DNA from 4 places in the Bradyrhizobium sp. 45 genome. Region 4 is predicted to be linked to each of the others. Evidence: riboswitches for the same ligand, from Rfam matches in the RefSeq annotation. Region 4 holds a riboswitch; each other region holds the start of a gene.
What was found. A riboswitch is a leader RNA that binds a small molecule or an ion and turns the genes downstream of it on or off. The one in region 4 is predicted to bind cobalamin.
Positions count from the first base shown of each region.

Region 1: linked by a shared signal. The riboswitch ahead of IVB42_RS34900 (TonB-dependent receptor) and the one ahead of metE (5-methyltetrahydropteroyltriglutamate--homocysteine S-methyltransferase) in region 4 are both predicted to bind cobalamin.
Region 2: linked by a shared signal. The riboswitch ahead of IVB42_RS34815 (DUF1636 domain-containing protein) and the one ahead of metE (5-methyltetrahydropteroyltriglutamate--homocysteine S-methyltransferase) in region 4 are both predicted to bind cobalamin.
Region 3: linked by a shared signal. The riboswitch ahead of IVB42_RS34880 (energy-coupling factor ABC transporter permease) and the one ahead of metE (5-methyltetrahydropteroyltriglutamate--homocysteine S-methyltransferase) in region 4 are both predicted to bind cobalamin.

Region 1 covers NZ_JADPIX010000143.1:508,940-512,416, forward strand. Annotated here, with positions in the region: gene cobT (nicotinate-nucleotide--dimethylbenzimidazole phosphoribosyltransferase) at 1-888, shown strand, start outside; gene IVB42_RS34895 (histidine phosphatase family protein) at 889-1,461, opposite strand; cobalamin riboswitch at 1,534-1,736, shown strand; gene IVB42_RS34900 (TonB-dependent receptor) at 1,852-3,477, shown strand, end outside.
Region 2 covers NZ_JADPIX010000143.1:492,598-496,074, forward strand. Annotated here, with positions in the region: gene IVB42_RS34805 (cobyric acid synthase) at 1-372, opposite strand, end outside; gene cobO (cob(I)yrinic acid a,c-diamide adenosyltransferase) at 383-1,018, opposite strand; cobalamin riboswitch at 1,059-1,277, shown strand; gene IVB42_RS34815 (DUF1636 domain-containing protein) at 1,372-1,755, shown strand; gene cobW (cobalamin biosynthesis protein CobW) at 1,752-2,801, shown strand; gene cobN (cobaltochelatase subunit CobN) at 2,801-3,477, shown strand, end outside.
Region 3 covers NZ_JADPIX010000143.1:505,335-508,811, forward strand. Annotated here, with positions in the region: gene IVB42_RS34870 (cobyrinate a,c-diamide synthase) at 1-922, shown strand, start outside; gene cobA (uroporphyrinogen-III C-methyltransferase) at 919-1,650, shown strand; cobalamin riboswitch at 1,696-1,916, shown strand; gene IVB42_RS34880 (energy-coupling factor ABC transporter permease) at 1,953-2,630, shown strand; gene cobF (precorrin-6A synthase (deacetylating)) at 2,676-3,425, shown strand; gene cobT (nicotinate-nucleotide--dimethylbenzimidazole phosphoribosyltransferase) at 3,441-3,477, shown strand, end outside.
Region 4 covers NZ_JADPIX010000046.1:31,013-34,489, reverse strand. Annotated here, with positions in the region: gene metE (5-methyltetrahydropteroyltriglutamate--homocysteine S-methyltransferase) at 1-2,024, opposite strand, end outside; cobalamin riboswitch at 2,124-2,323, opposite strand; gene IVB42_RS06470 (hypothetical protein) at 2,689-2,850, shown strand; gene IVB42_RS06465 (4Fe-4S binding protein) at 2,945-3,148, opposite strand.

The DNA of each region.
Region 1 (3,477 bases), on a different contig from region 4:
GCGGCGCGGGTGCCGATCATCATCTTCGCCGGCGATCACGGCATCGTCGCGCAGGGCGTCTCGGCCTATCCGCAGGAAGTGACCATCGCGATGCTGGCGAACTTTGCCTCCGGCGGTGCGGCAATCTCGGTGCTCGCGCGTGAGCTGGGCTCCAGCCTGGAGGTCGTCGACGCCGGCACGCTGGCGCAGGGGGAGATGGCTGGAATCATGACCGACAAGCCGCGCAGCGGTACGCGCGATTTCAGCGTCGAAGCTGCGCTCACCCCCACGGAGCTGGCATTTGCGTTCGAAGCCGGCCGACGTGCGGTGACGCGCGCACAGGCCGGGCAGCCCGATCTTCTGATCTTCGGCGAGATGGGCATCGGCAACACCACGACATCGGCGGCGATCGCGGCCGGCTTGCTCGGCGTGAGCGCCGCGGAGGTCGCGGGCAGCGGTACCGGCATCGACGCGGCCGGCCGTGTGCACAAGGCGCGGGTGATCGACGCTGCAATCGCACGCCATGACATTGCGGGCGCTGCGCCCGAAAAGATCCTGTGCGCCGTCGGCGGTCTCGAGATCGCCGCCATCTGCGGTGCCGTTATCGCGGCTGCACAGCACCGCATCCCCGTGTTGATCGACGGCTTCATCGTGTCGGTCGCGGCGCTGGCGGCGGTGCGGCTCAACCCTTCGTGCCAGCTGTTCCTGCTGGCCTCGCACCAGTCGGCGGAGCAGGGGCATCGGCTGGTGCTGCGCGCGCTGAACGTGCAGCCGCTGATCAGCCTGGATCTCAGGCTCGGCGAAGGATCGGGCGCGGCCATCGCGCTGCCGCTGGTGCGGTCGGCCTGCGCGCTCCACAACGGCATGGCGACCTTTGCGCAGGCCAATGTGCCTGATCGTCCGGCCTGATCAAATCGTCCGCTGATTGACGGAGACGACGCGCCAGCCGGTCGCGAGGCGGTCAATCCTGGTCAGCGACAGCGGATCGATCATGAAGCGCAGGGCCGCTTGTGGCGTCAGGTCGAGCGCGATGCACAGCGCCGCCCGGATCGTGCCGGAATGCACGACGAGCGTTGCGGCCCCGGTGCCGATCTTCGACAAACCCAGGCGGACCCGCGCGACCTGTTCCTCAAAGCTTTCGCCGCCGGGCGGCCGTCCGCGCGCCAGATCGCTCCAGAACCGTGCATAGGCCTCGCCACCGGTCGCGGCGAGTTCGTCATGCCGACGGCCGGTCCAGTCGCCAAAGTCTTGCTCGCTGAATTCGTCCAGCTGCAGCGGCTCGAGCCCCAGCGCGCGGGCCGTTTCGACGGTGCGCCGCGACGGGCTCGCATAGCTCGCGGCGTCCCGTGGCAGGCGCTGCCGCAGTGCCTCCAGCTGCGCCCGAGCGCCGAGATCGGCCGGTGCGTCGGCCGCATGGATCGTCCCCGCGACGCCATCGACGGGCGCGTGCCGTATCAGCCAGAGGAAGGTCTCGCCTCCCATGCTTATCTCCAAGGAAACTGGTCGTTGTGGCAATAACGCCGCAACTGGCACATTGACTCTGTCTGGATCGTAATCCTAGATGCTCGCGACGGTTTCCCCGAGAGGGGATGAAAAGGGAATGCGGTGCGGGGAGTTTGTCCCCAATGCCGTGGCTGCCCCCGCAACTGTAAGCGGCGAATCTTGCGTCACGAGCCACTGGGTATCTCGGTCCCGGGAAGGCGATGCAAGGTACTGACCCGCGAGCCAGGAGACCTGCCGTCAGCCGTGGTCACACGCGAAGATGTCGGTCGGGGAGTACAGACATTCGGCTTCATCGGAAGGCTGCAAGCCGGACGATGGGACCCTGGTTCGCGGTGACGTGCCACTGACGTCACTCCGAGGTCCAAGACCGTGTATTCCCTTCGTATCGTACGACCACGCCGTTTCCTACTGGCATCCGCCGCTCTCACATCTTTCGTCGCCATCGACATGCCAGCGGCCTTGGCGCAGCAGGCCCGCGAGCCACTGCCGCCCGTCGAGGTGTCGGCGCCACAATCCCGCAGGCAGTCCAGCCCGGCCGGACGGGACGCGCAGAGCTCACGCCGCGCAGCAGCGCGCCGGCCGGGGACTGCATCCGCAGTGCCCAAGCCCGTCGTGCCGACCACGGCGGCACAGACGCCGCTCAACACCAATGCCGTCGCCGAAAGCGCTTCGCGCCTCGACCTGACCGTGCGAGAAACACCCGCGACCGTGGAGGTGATCTCGGCCGCAACCATGCGCGAGCAGGGCTACCGCACAGTCTCCGACGTCGCGCAGGGAGCGGTGGGCGTCACAGCCGGCGACAATCCGGCCGAGCCTTCGGCTTTCTCCATGCGCGGCTTCACCAACAGCCAGATCAACACGCTCTACAACGGCATCAAGATCGGTCCGCAGAACATGACCTCGCGGATCATGGACACGGCCAATCTGGAGGCTGTCGAATTCCTGAAGGGTCCGGCATCACTGATGTCAGGCGAGGGCGCCGCCGGCGGCGCGATCAACTTCGTCACCAAGCAGCCGCACACCGGTCCGATCCGGAACGAGGCGGATTTCTCCTGGGACTCGCTGAACTCGTTCCGGGCGCATTACGGCTCGGGCGGCAGCACCAATGTGCAGGGGCTGGACTACCGCTTCGACGTCAGCCGTTCCTCGCTCAACGGCTTTGCCGACGACACCAACACCAAGACGGTCGATGTCTCCGGCCAGCTCAACTACCGCATCTCCGACAGCCTCAAGGTCTGGGGCGCGATCGAGTATCGCGAAGATCGCTCGAAAGCCTATTGGGGTGCGCCGCTGGTGCCGATTGCCTTCAGCGGCTCGCATGCGACGACGGGGATCGTTTCCGGCAATTACGTCTCGAACTACAACAAAACCGATCTCGGTGCGGTCACGATCGACGACCGCACCTTCAATACCAACTACAACGTCCTCGACAACAAGAACGTGGCGAAGGAGGTGTGGCTGCGCGGCGGTTTCGAGCTGAATCTGGCGCCCGACCTGACGCTGAAAAGTCAAGCCTATGCTTACGGAGCTGAGCGCACATGGTTCAACAATGAGATCGAGGCGTTCAATTCCGGGACCAACATGGTCGATCGTGAGCGCTTCTATGTCGCGCACAGCCAACGCTTGGTCGGCAACGTCACCGATTTGATCTGGGATGCGAATATCGCCGGCTTTGACAACCGTTTGGTCACGACGCTTTCCTCAAGCTACCTTGATTTCGTGAGGCCGGGCGCCGCAAATTTCCCCGGCGATTCCGTTCCGCTGGTCGATCCGCCTCGCGGCTATTACGGCCTGCTCACCATTCAGCAGCAGACCGCGCGCATCGACAATGAGGCGCTGTCATTCGAGGACCGGCTGAAGTTCACGCGCAGCTTTGCGCTGGTCGGCGGCCTGCGCGTCGAGCATATCGGGCTCGACCGCAATTCGACCGACAAGTTCGGTCTGGAGAAGGCGAACTTCCCGTTCTCGCAATCCTGGGTCCCGACCACGGGCCGT
Region 2 (3,477 bases), on a different contig from region 4:
CGCCTTCAGCCGCTCGAAGCTCTCCAGCACGGCGCCCATCAATGACGGTTTCATCGCCGCATATTCACGCGCACGCGCGGTCGCGATGCGTTTTCCTTGCACGATCACCTGCGCGCCGACATCGGTCTCGGGCTTGAGCAGCACCGGGTTCATGTCGGTGTGCGGCTCGACGCCGGCGGCGAGCGCCTGGAGTGCCTGGGCGCGGCCGATCTCGCCGCCGTCAACGGTGACGGCTGCATTGTTCGACATGTTCTGCGGCTTGAACGGGACCACGCGCAGGCCGCGTCGCACAAAGGCGCGTGCGAGGCCGGCAACGATGAGCGACTTGCCCACGTCCGAGCCGGCTCCCTGGATCATCAATGCGCGCGCCATCGCGAGTTTCTTAGAACTCGACGCCGGCTTGCGCCTTGATGCCGGAGCGGAACGGATGCTTGACCAGCGTCATCTCGGTGACGAGATCGGCGATCTCGATCAGCTCGTCCTTGGCGTTGCGGCCGGTGAGCACGACATGCGTCATCGGCGGCTTTGAGGTCACCAGGAAATCGACAACTTCGGCGATGTCGAGATAGTCGTAGCGCAGCGCGATGTTGATCTCATCGAGCACGACCATGCGGAGATTCTGGTCGAGGATCAGCTCCTTGGCCTTCTCCCAGCCGGCGCGCGCGGCGGCGATGTCGCGGGCGCGGTCCTGCGTCTCCCAGGTAAAACCCTCGCCCATGGCGTGGAATTGGCAGAGGTCGCCGAAATGGCCGGTCAGCATGCGGCGCTCGCCGGTGTCCCAGGCGCCCTTGATGAACTGCACGACCGCGCAGGGGAAGCCATGGGCGACGCAGCGGACGATCATGCCGAAGGCCGAGGAGGACTTGCCCTTGCCGGCGCCGGTGTGGACGATGATCAGGCCCTTTTCGCCGCTCTTGGTCGCCATGATCTTGTCGCGGGCGACCTTCTTCTTCGCCATTTTCGAGGCGTGACGGGCGTCGGTTTCGTCGGCCGTCTGGGTATCCGGTTCGGGCGTCATCGGACGGGGTCCTTCGGCTTGACAAGAGGCGGTCGGGGGCAAATGGTGGCCCGGCGTTGGTTCCTGTCCTACGACAGGCGAAGAGGGAATGCGATAGGGTCCGAATCGGCAAGATTTGGTTCCAAAATGCAGCCGCCCCCGCGACCGTGACCGGAGAGATGCCCGAAGCCACTGACCCCTAGGGGATCGGGAAGGCGGGGATCGAAGGGGAAACCCTGCTCCGCAAGCCGGGAGACCTGCCAACGCGGACGATTTTGGACCGGCGGACGGGGTGTTCCGCGACGGGGAAACGGGCCTTCGCAAGAACGGTTCGTGGGCCTCATCGCTTCCCGCTGTTTATTCTGGAAGAAGCGATGACCGTCACACTTCATGTCTGCATTACCTGCCGCGCCGGCCAGACACTTGGCGAAGGCGAGACGACGCCCGGCAAGCGCCTGCATGGCGCGATCCTCGAGGCCGGCGTGCCCGACGGCGTCAGCGTGGTTCCCGTCGAATGCCTGTCTGCATGCAACCAGGGTTGCTCCGTCGCGCTCAGCGCGCCCGGCCGCTGGTCCTATGTCTATGGCCGTCTGTCGGATGCGAATGCGAGCGATGTGGTCGCGGGCGCCGCGGCCTATGCGGCCGCGCCCGACGGCCTCGTGCCCTGGCGCAGCCGCCCGGAGATATTCCGCAAGCAATCGCTTGCCCGCATTCCCCCCATTTCCCCCTTGGCCGTCGTGCCGGAGGCCGCCGAATGAATTCGCTCGCAAAAGTCCCGGTCACGGTCGTCACGGGCTTTCTCGGCTCCGGCAAGACCACGCTGATCCAGCATCTGCTTTCCAATGCCAACGGCAAGAAGCTCGCGGTGCTCGTCAACGAGTTCGGCAGCGAGGGCGTCGATGGCGAGATTCTGAAATCCTGCGCCGATGCGAATTGCCCGGAAGAGAACATCATCGAGCTCGCCAATGGCTGCATCTGCTGCACCGTCGCCGACGATTTTATTCCGACCATGGAGAAGCTGCTGTCGCGGGCCGTCAAGCCCGATCACATCCTGATCGAGACCTCGGGCCTGGCGCTGCCCAAGCCGTTGCTCAAGGCGTTCGATTGGCCGGAGATCCGTTCGCGCATCACGGTCGACGGCGTGATCGCGCTGGCCGACGCCGAAGCTGTCGCCGCCGGCCGTTTTGCGCCCGACCCTGACGCCGTCGAAGCGCAGCGCGCGGCGGACGGCAATCTCGACCATGAGACGCCACTGTCGGAAGTGTTTGAGGACCAGATCGCCTGCGCCGACATCGTGCTGCTGACCAAGGCCGATCTTGCGGGCGCGGCAGGCCTCGAAGCAACCAAGGCGGCGATCACCGCCGAGATGTCGCGCCGCGTGCCGATGCTGGCGATCACCGACGGCGCGATCGACGCGCGCCTCATCCTCGGCCTCGGTGCTGCCGCCGAGAACGATCTCGCCGCGCGTCCCTCGCATCACGACGGCGAAGAGGATCACGAGCACGACGATTTTGCGTCCGTCGTGATCGATCTTCCTGAGGTCACCGATATCGAAGCGCTGGTTGCATCCGTTCAGCGTCTGGCGCGCGAGCAGAATGTGCTGCGCGTCAAGGGTTACATCGCGGTGCAAGGCAAGCCGATGCGCCTCTTGCTGCAAGCGGTCGGCGAGCGCGTGCGCCACCAGTTCGACAAGCCCTGGGGCGCGGGTGCGAGGCAGTCAAAGCTGGTCGTGATCGGCGAGCACGGCGATATCGACGAGGCCGCGATCAAGGCGGGACTCGGTCTTTCAGGATCCGGTATCTGATGCACGTCGTCTTCCGCGAGAGCCGCGGTCTCGAGGAGACCGCGATACCAAGAGACATTGGCCAGGACCCGGCCGATCTCGTGGTGCTCTCGTATTCGGATTCCGATCTTGCCGCGTTCGCGGCCGGCTGGCGCCGTGGCCGCGACAGCCTGCCGTCGCTGCGGCTCGTCAATCTCGCAGAACTTCGTCATCCGCTCTCGGTCGACACCTATGTCGAACGCACGCTTGCGCACGCGCGCGGCATTCTCGTGCGTTTGATCGGCGGGGAATCCTATTGGCCGTATGGGCTCGCGGCCCTGCAGCAGCTGGCGAAGGAGCGCGGCATCGTGCTGGCCGTGCTGCCGGCCGACGGCCGCGACGATACGCGGCTGGACGCGTATTCGACCCTGCCGGTCTCGACGTTGCGGCGGCTCAAGGTGCTCTGCGACACCGGCGGCCCCGTCCCATCGCAAGCCGCGATCGCGCAGCTTGCGCTGGCCTCCGGACTCTATGCGGGGCCAGTTATCGGCGAGATGACAGTGCCCGAGATGGGCTTTTACGACCCCGCGCGCGGCGTCGTCGCCGCGCCGACGTCGGGTGAGGGCAGGCCGCGCGCGCTCGTGACCTTCTATCGCTCCTATCTCACCGCTGCCGACACCGGCCCGGTCGATGCCCTGATCGCCGCATTGCGCGAGAA
Region 3 (3,477 bases), on a different contig from region 4:
GGCCGCGATTGCCGGGGGCCTTCGCGACTACCGCCCCGGTGTGCGCCTTGCAGGCGTCGTGCTCAATCGCGTTGCCAGCCCGCGCCACGAAGCCCTCGTGCGGCGCGCGCTGCTGGATGCCGGCATCGCCGTGTTCGGCGCGTTGCCGCGCCATGCGGAGATCAGCCTGCCGAAACGGCATCTCGGACTGGTCCAGGCCGAGGAGCAGGCGGAGATCGGCAAGCTGATCGACGAGGCCGCGCGCTTCGTTGCCGAGCATGTCGATCTCGACGCGGTGCTGCGTTCGGCGGCCACCTGGTCGCCGCAACCTGCCGCAAGCGGCGTCAACGTGACGCCCCCCGGCCAGCGCATTGCGCTTGCCCGTGATGCCGCGTTCTCCTTCGTCTATCCGCACATGCTGGAAGCGTGGCGCGCGGCGGGTGCGGAGATCTCGACATTCTCGCCGCTCGCCGATGAAGCCCCTGATCCGGTCGCCGATGTGTGCTGGCTGCCTGGCGGCTATCCCGAGCTGCAGGCCGGCAGGATCGCGGCCAATGCGCGCTTCCGCAGCGGATTGCGCGCCTTCGCCGAGACGCGCCCGGTGCACGGCGAATGCGGGGGCTATATGGTGCTGGGCACCGCTTTGACCGACGCCGATGGCATCAGCCACGAGATGACGGGCCTGCTCGGCTTGGAGACGAGCTTTGCCAAGCGCCGCATGCATCTGGGCTATCGTCTGGCCGAGCTCGCCGCGCCGATGCCGGGTCATCAGGCGGGTGCACGCCTGCGTGGCCATGAATTCCACTATTCGACCATAGTCGCGCAGCCCGACACGGCGCTGGCGGTCGTGCACGACGCGACAGGTGCGGTCATTGCCGAGACCGGCTCGCGGCGGGGACAAGCTACCGGCACGTTCTTCCATCTGATCGCGGAGGACCGGTGAGCGGTTTTGTCTCCTTTGTCTCCGCCGGGCCCGGCGATCCCGAGCTGCTCACGCTCAAGGGTGCAGCGCGGCTGCGCGAGGCCGACGTTGTGCTCTATGACGATCTTGCTTCAGGCGCGATCCTCGATCTGGCCCGGCCCGGCGCCAATCTCGTCGCGGTGGGAAAGCGGGCAGGGCGGGCCTCGACCAAGCAGCACCATGTCAACCGCCTGCTGGTCGACTATGCCGTGACAGGCGCGCGCGTGGTCCGGTTGAAGTCGGGCGATGCCGGCATCTTTGGCCGGCTCGAGGAGGAGCTCGAGACGCTGCGTGAAGCGGGCATCGGCTACGAGATCATTCCCGGCGTCACCTCGGCCTGTGTCGCCGCCGCGCAAGCCGGCATTCCGCTGACCCGGCGTCACACCTCGCGCCGCGTGCAGTTCGTGACCGGGGCGGACGTCACCGGCGAGCTGCCGCCAGATCTCAATTGGGCGGCGCTGGCCGATCCGGAGGCGACGACCGTGGTCTATATGGGCCGCCGGACGTTTCCGGCGTTGGTCGTCAAATTGATCGAGCACGGGCTCGCCCCAACCACGCCGGCGTTGTTTGCCGAATCGCTCGGCCGTCCCGATGAGCGGCTGGTCCGCACCACCATTTCGGAACTTGCAGAGCAGCTTGCGCGGGAGGGAGCGGCCTCCACGGCGGCCGTCATCCTGTTCGGCGCGCTGGCGGGGAATTATCCGTCATGACCGCCTCGTCCGCCCGTCGCCCCTTGACGCCCGGCCGGCGAAAGAGGCACACAGGAGACGCATGGTGCTCGACGCGGCGCAAAGCGCCGGAGCATAATCGGGAATGGGGATGGGCGGACCCAGTTGCGGCGCCCAAAACCCCAGCCGCCCCCGCGACTGTAAGCGGTGAGGGACTTCGATCAGCCACTGGGCCGCGAGGCCCGGGAAGGCCGGAGACTCCCAGTGAACCGCGAGCCAGGAGACCGGCCGTGCATGTTTTGAGGCCAAGGCCGTCGGGTGTGACGGCAAGAAGGATCTGAGCCATGCATATCGAACCCGGACTAGTCTCGGACGCCAAGCTCGTATTGAGTTACGCAACCGGCATCGCTGTCGGCGGTGTTGCCCTGAAGCTCGCGGCTGAGACCGTGCGCGAGCAGGGCATCACGTCGTTCGCGGCGCGGACGCTCGCCACCACGGGACTTGTGTTTATCTTCTTCGAGATCCTGCCGCACTTCCCGGTCGGCGTCTCCGAAGTGCACTTCATCCTCGGCTCGACCTTGTTCCTGCTGTTTGGCGCGGCGCCTGCGGCCTTCGGCCTCGCGTTTGGCCTGCTGTTCCAGGGCATCTTCTTCGAGCCGCCCGACCTGCCGCAATATGGCATGAACGTCACCACGCTATTGGTGCCGCTGTTCGGAATCCAGGCGATCGCCACGCGGATCATTTCGAGCAACACGGCCTATGTCGATCTGAAGTACCGCCAGGCGCTGGCGCTTTCGACGACCTATCAGGCGGGCGTCATCGCCTGGGTGGCGTTCTGGGCGATTTATGGCTCCGGCTTCGGCGCGACCAACCTCGCCAACATCGCGACCTTCGCGGCGTCCTATGCGCTGGTCATCGTGATCGAGCCGCTCGCCGATCTCGGCGTGCTCGCGCTGGCGAAGTCGTTGCGCGGCGTCACCGCGCCCGGCCTCGTCACGCCGCGTTTGCACAACGCGGCCTAGAGACAAGCGAACGGGCGGCCATGATGGCCGCCCTTCGCAGCCACGATGCTCACGCTCTCTCTGATAGGCATCGGTTGCGGCGATCCCGAGCAGCTGACGCGCGCCGCGATTACTGCCATCGACGCGGCCGATCTCGTCCTGATCCCGCGCAAGGGGACTACAAAATCCGATCTCGCCGATCTCAGGCGGACGATCTGCGCGGATGCGCTCACCAGCGACAGGACGCGTATTGCCGAGTTCGATCTGCCCGTGCGGGACGCCGCTGAAGCGGACTATCGCAAGGGCGTGGACGATTGGCATGATGCCGTGGCCGCCGTCTGGTCGCAGACGATCGGGGATCATCTCGAAGGCGAAGGCAAGGTCGCGCTGTTGATCTGGGGCGATCCCTCGCTTTACGATTCCTCGCTGCGTATCGCGCGGCGGCTCGATCCCTTGCCGACAATCGAAGTCGTGCCCGGCATCACCTCGATCCAGACGCTGTGCGCGGCGCATGCGATGCCGCTCAACGACATCGGCGAGCCGTTTCTGATCACGACCGGACGCCGCTTGCGCGATGGCGGTTGGCCGGCAGGTGTCGACACCGTGGTGGTGATGCTCGACGGCGGCACGGCATTCCAGTCGCTTGATCCGGCGGGCCTGCACATCTGGTGGGGGGCCTATCTCGGCATGCCCGATCAGATCGTGATGTCCGGCGCGCTGGCCGAGATCGGCCCGCGCATCGTCGCCGTGCGGCAAGAGGCGCGCGAACGGCACGGCTGGATCATGGACAGTTACATCCTCAAGCGCAGGCCGTGAGGCAAGCGAGGCAGCATGCTCCCCGAATGGGTCACCCAACAATGCCCCGATA
Region 4 (3,477 bases):
TCCATTGCTGCGATCGCATCGATGATTTCGTTGAACTCGGAATAACACATGTGAGTATGGATCTGAGTTCCGTCGGCGACCACGGAGGAGCAAAGGCGGAAGCTGTCCACCGCCCAATCGAGATAGTTCTTCCACTGCGATTTGCGTAGCGGCAATCCCTCCCGCAACGCAGCCTCGTCGATCTGGATCATGGTCGCTCCAGCCGCCTCAAGGTCGATGACCTCATCTCGGATCGCGAGAGCGATCTGTCGGCATGTCTCGCGCCGCGAGATGTCGTCACGGACAAACGACCAGTTAAGGATGGTCACCGGTCCGGTCAGCATAGCCTTGACGGGTTTTTTGGTCAGAGACTGCGCATAGCGCCACCATTCAACGGTCATGGGCTTCGGCCGGGAGACATCTCCGAACAGGATAGGCGGACGAACGTACCGCGAGCCATAAGACTGAACCCAGCCATGCTTGGTGAAAGCGAAGCCCAACAGCTGCTCGGCAAAGTATTGAACCATGTCATTGCGCTCGAACTCACCGTGTACGAGCACGTCCAGGCCGATATCTTCCTGCCACTTCACGGTACGGGCTGTCTCCGCTTTCAGAAGCTGCTCGTACTGCGTGTCATTCAACGTTCCCCGCGCATGAGCCGCGCGCGCATTCCGGACATCGGCCGTTTGCGGGAAGGATCCGATGGTTGTCGTTGGAAACATCGGCAAAGCGAACGCGACGCGCTGGACGTCGGCACGCTGGGTGAACGCACTGCGACGGCGAAGCATGCTATGGTCGATCGCGGCGATTCGTCCGGCGACATTCGCATTGTGGATCTCGGGCGATGTTTCGCGGGTGACGGCTGCCTCCTCCGAAAGCGCAAGTTCATCGGCCACCTCGGCAGCATGGCCGGCCAGCGCTTTGCCCAATATCGAAAGTTCCTTGATCTTCTGAACTGAGAACGCCAGCCATGTCTTCAGATTGGGATCGAGATCGGTCTCTAGCTCAATGTCGATCGGAACATGAAGCAGCGAGCAGGAAGGAGCAATCTGAACACGGTGCCTGCCCAATTTTTGGACCATAGGAGCAAGTTGGTCGAGCAGCGCCGGAAGATTGGAGCGCCACACGTTCCGACCATCAACGACGCCTAGTGAGACCACGAGATCTCTACGGGTTGTGGCGACAATTGCGTCCAACTGGTCAGGTGCCCGAACCAGATCCACATGAAGCCCGGCAACGGGCAAGGCCAAGGTTGTTTCAAGATTGTCGCCGATAGCCCCGAAATATGTGGCCAGCATGATTTTAAGGGCCGGCACAAGCTTTGCGAAATGAGCATAGGCCCGGCGGACAGCCGCCCGCGATGCTTCGTCGACGTCCATCACTAGGCATGGCTCGTCCAGCTGAACCCATTCAGCACCGCGCGAGGATAGTTCGCGGAGAACATCGACATAGACTGGGAGGAGCCGATCGAGCAGCGACAGCGGATTGAATGCGGGATTTGCGCTTTTGCCAAGCTTCAGGAAAGTGACTGGGCCAACTAGGACGGGGCGCGTTTGGTAGCCGAGGCTTTTTGCCTCCTCATATTCCTCGATCGGCTTTCGAGAGGAATACTTAAAGATCTGATCCCGGTGAAATTCCGGCACCATGTAGTGGTAGTTGGTATCGAACCACTTCGTCATTTCCTGTGCGGCTACGCCAGGCCCATGCTGAGCGTGACCACCGTCCTGAGCGCCACGCGCCATGGTGAAGTAGGTCTTGAGCGACACAGGACCTTCGGTCCAGCCGTAGACGTCGGGAATGGCGCCGACCATTAGGCTGGTATCGAGCACATGATCGTAAAACGAGAAGTCATTCGAAGGAATGACGGTCGCACCGCGGGATTTCTGCCGTGCCCAATTAGCGGCACGAAGTCCACTCCCCGCCTCGAGGAGCTCGGCTTCGCTGGAGTTTCCCGCCCAGTAGCTCTCGAGCGCGACTTTGAGTTCGCGTCGTGGGCCGATGCGTGACGTCCCCAGTGTGGCAACGGGAAGCGAAAGAAAAGACATAGCTCAGACCCCATGATTGGGGCAAAGGCCATGGCGGACGCATGCAGCGAATATCGCGTGAGCGACAGCTGCTTGGCGCACACCGGGACACCCCGCCCGTGGACGATATATTGTCGAGGCAGGTCTCCTGGCTCGCGGGTCGTCGCTGCTGTCCGGCCTTCCCGAAGCCGCATGGCTTCAGTGACTTCGTTGGACAGCGGCTCGCCGCTTACAGTTGCGGGGGCAGCGCCGGCATTGCACCGGCTTCCCTCTTAGCTCCGGATCAAACGAATCCGAAGACCACGACGACTGGCATTAGGCGCACGAGGATCGATCCGTCAACCTACTAAGTGTCGCCGCGATATTGCCCAAGCGATTGCGAGCTGTACCAGCTAGGGCACAACGGTCTTACTCCCGGCCTGGTAACAACGCCTAGATCTGTGGAGCCTCCGCTTGTGAATGCGTCCGTCAACACCCGCTTGGCGTACTCGGATGAGCCAACGCAAGCAGAACGAACGCGATCGCGCTTCGACATCTGCGTGATCGCGACAAATCCGGTCTTTTGCAGCTTCTCGAACTCGCCCGCGAGGACGTTTGCGATCATCCTCGGCCGGCATCCGCTTGATCACAGCGCCATGAGGCTCCTTAGGAATTGTCAAGGCCGGATTGCTCCAGGATCAAACGGATGATCAGGCCGGACTGCCTGTGTTCGGCGGACCCCGCGACGAGCCGTGAGCTCGATCGCTCCGTCGCGTTGGTCAAGATGATCTCCTTCGGTGTGCCAAGCACTTACGTGCTGAGCGACTTTGGCCGCGCCTTCGTTGTTTCCGTCGCCGCTGGCGAGTAGTGCAGCCTGGACGTTGGCCTGCGCGGCATCGCAGGAACAGTTCCGGACGTCAGGATGCACGCTGACTTGCGGAAGCCTTCTGGACGCGGGCTGCTTATGTTGTCTTAGACGGGACACAGGTGTCAGGCACCGGACAGACCACAGCGCATTGCGGCGTGTCGGAATGGCCCTCGCACTCCGTACACTTTTTTGCATCGATAACGTAAATGTCGCGCTTGAGGCTGATCGCCGCGTTGGGACACTCGAACTCACATGCCCCACAAACGGTACATTGCGAAGCGACGATCTTGTAAGCCATGCCTTCCGACTCCTTAGGCGAGCGATGCCATTGGCGATCCCTTTCAAATGCCGTGCCAAGGACAGGCGCGCTCAATGATGGGCAACTTGCCCAATGGTGCTGTGCGGGGTCTGAGACCATGTTGCATCTGCGACAGCATGGGCCGCTTCAATATCAAGCCGTGCGAGCCCTCGGGCCCCTACTCCGATAGCCAGTCGCGACTCGACTGCTGCGAGCTTCCGTCGGTTTGTCTGGCATGGCAGCGCGGGGCCAAGCGACGCTCGACGATTCCCGAAACCGGCGGCGCGAGTAGAAGCCGCGAGCCGACGCACGTCTACGCCGGATGTCGG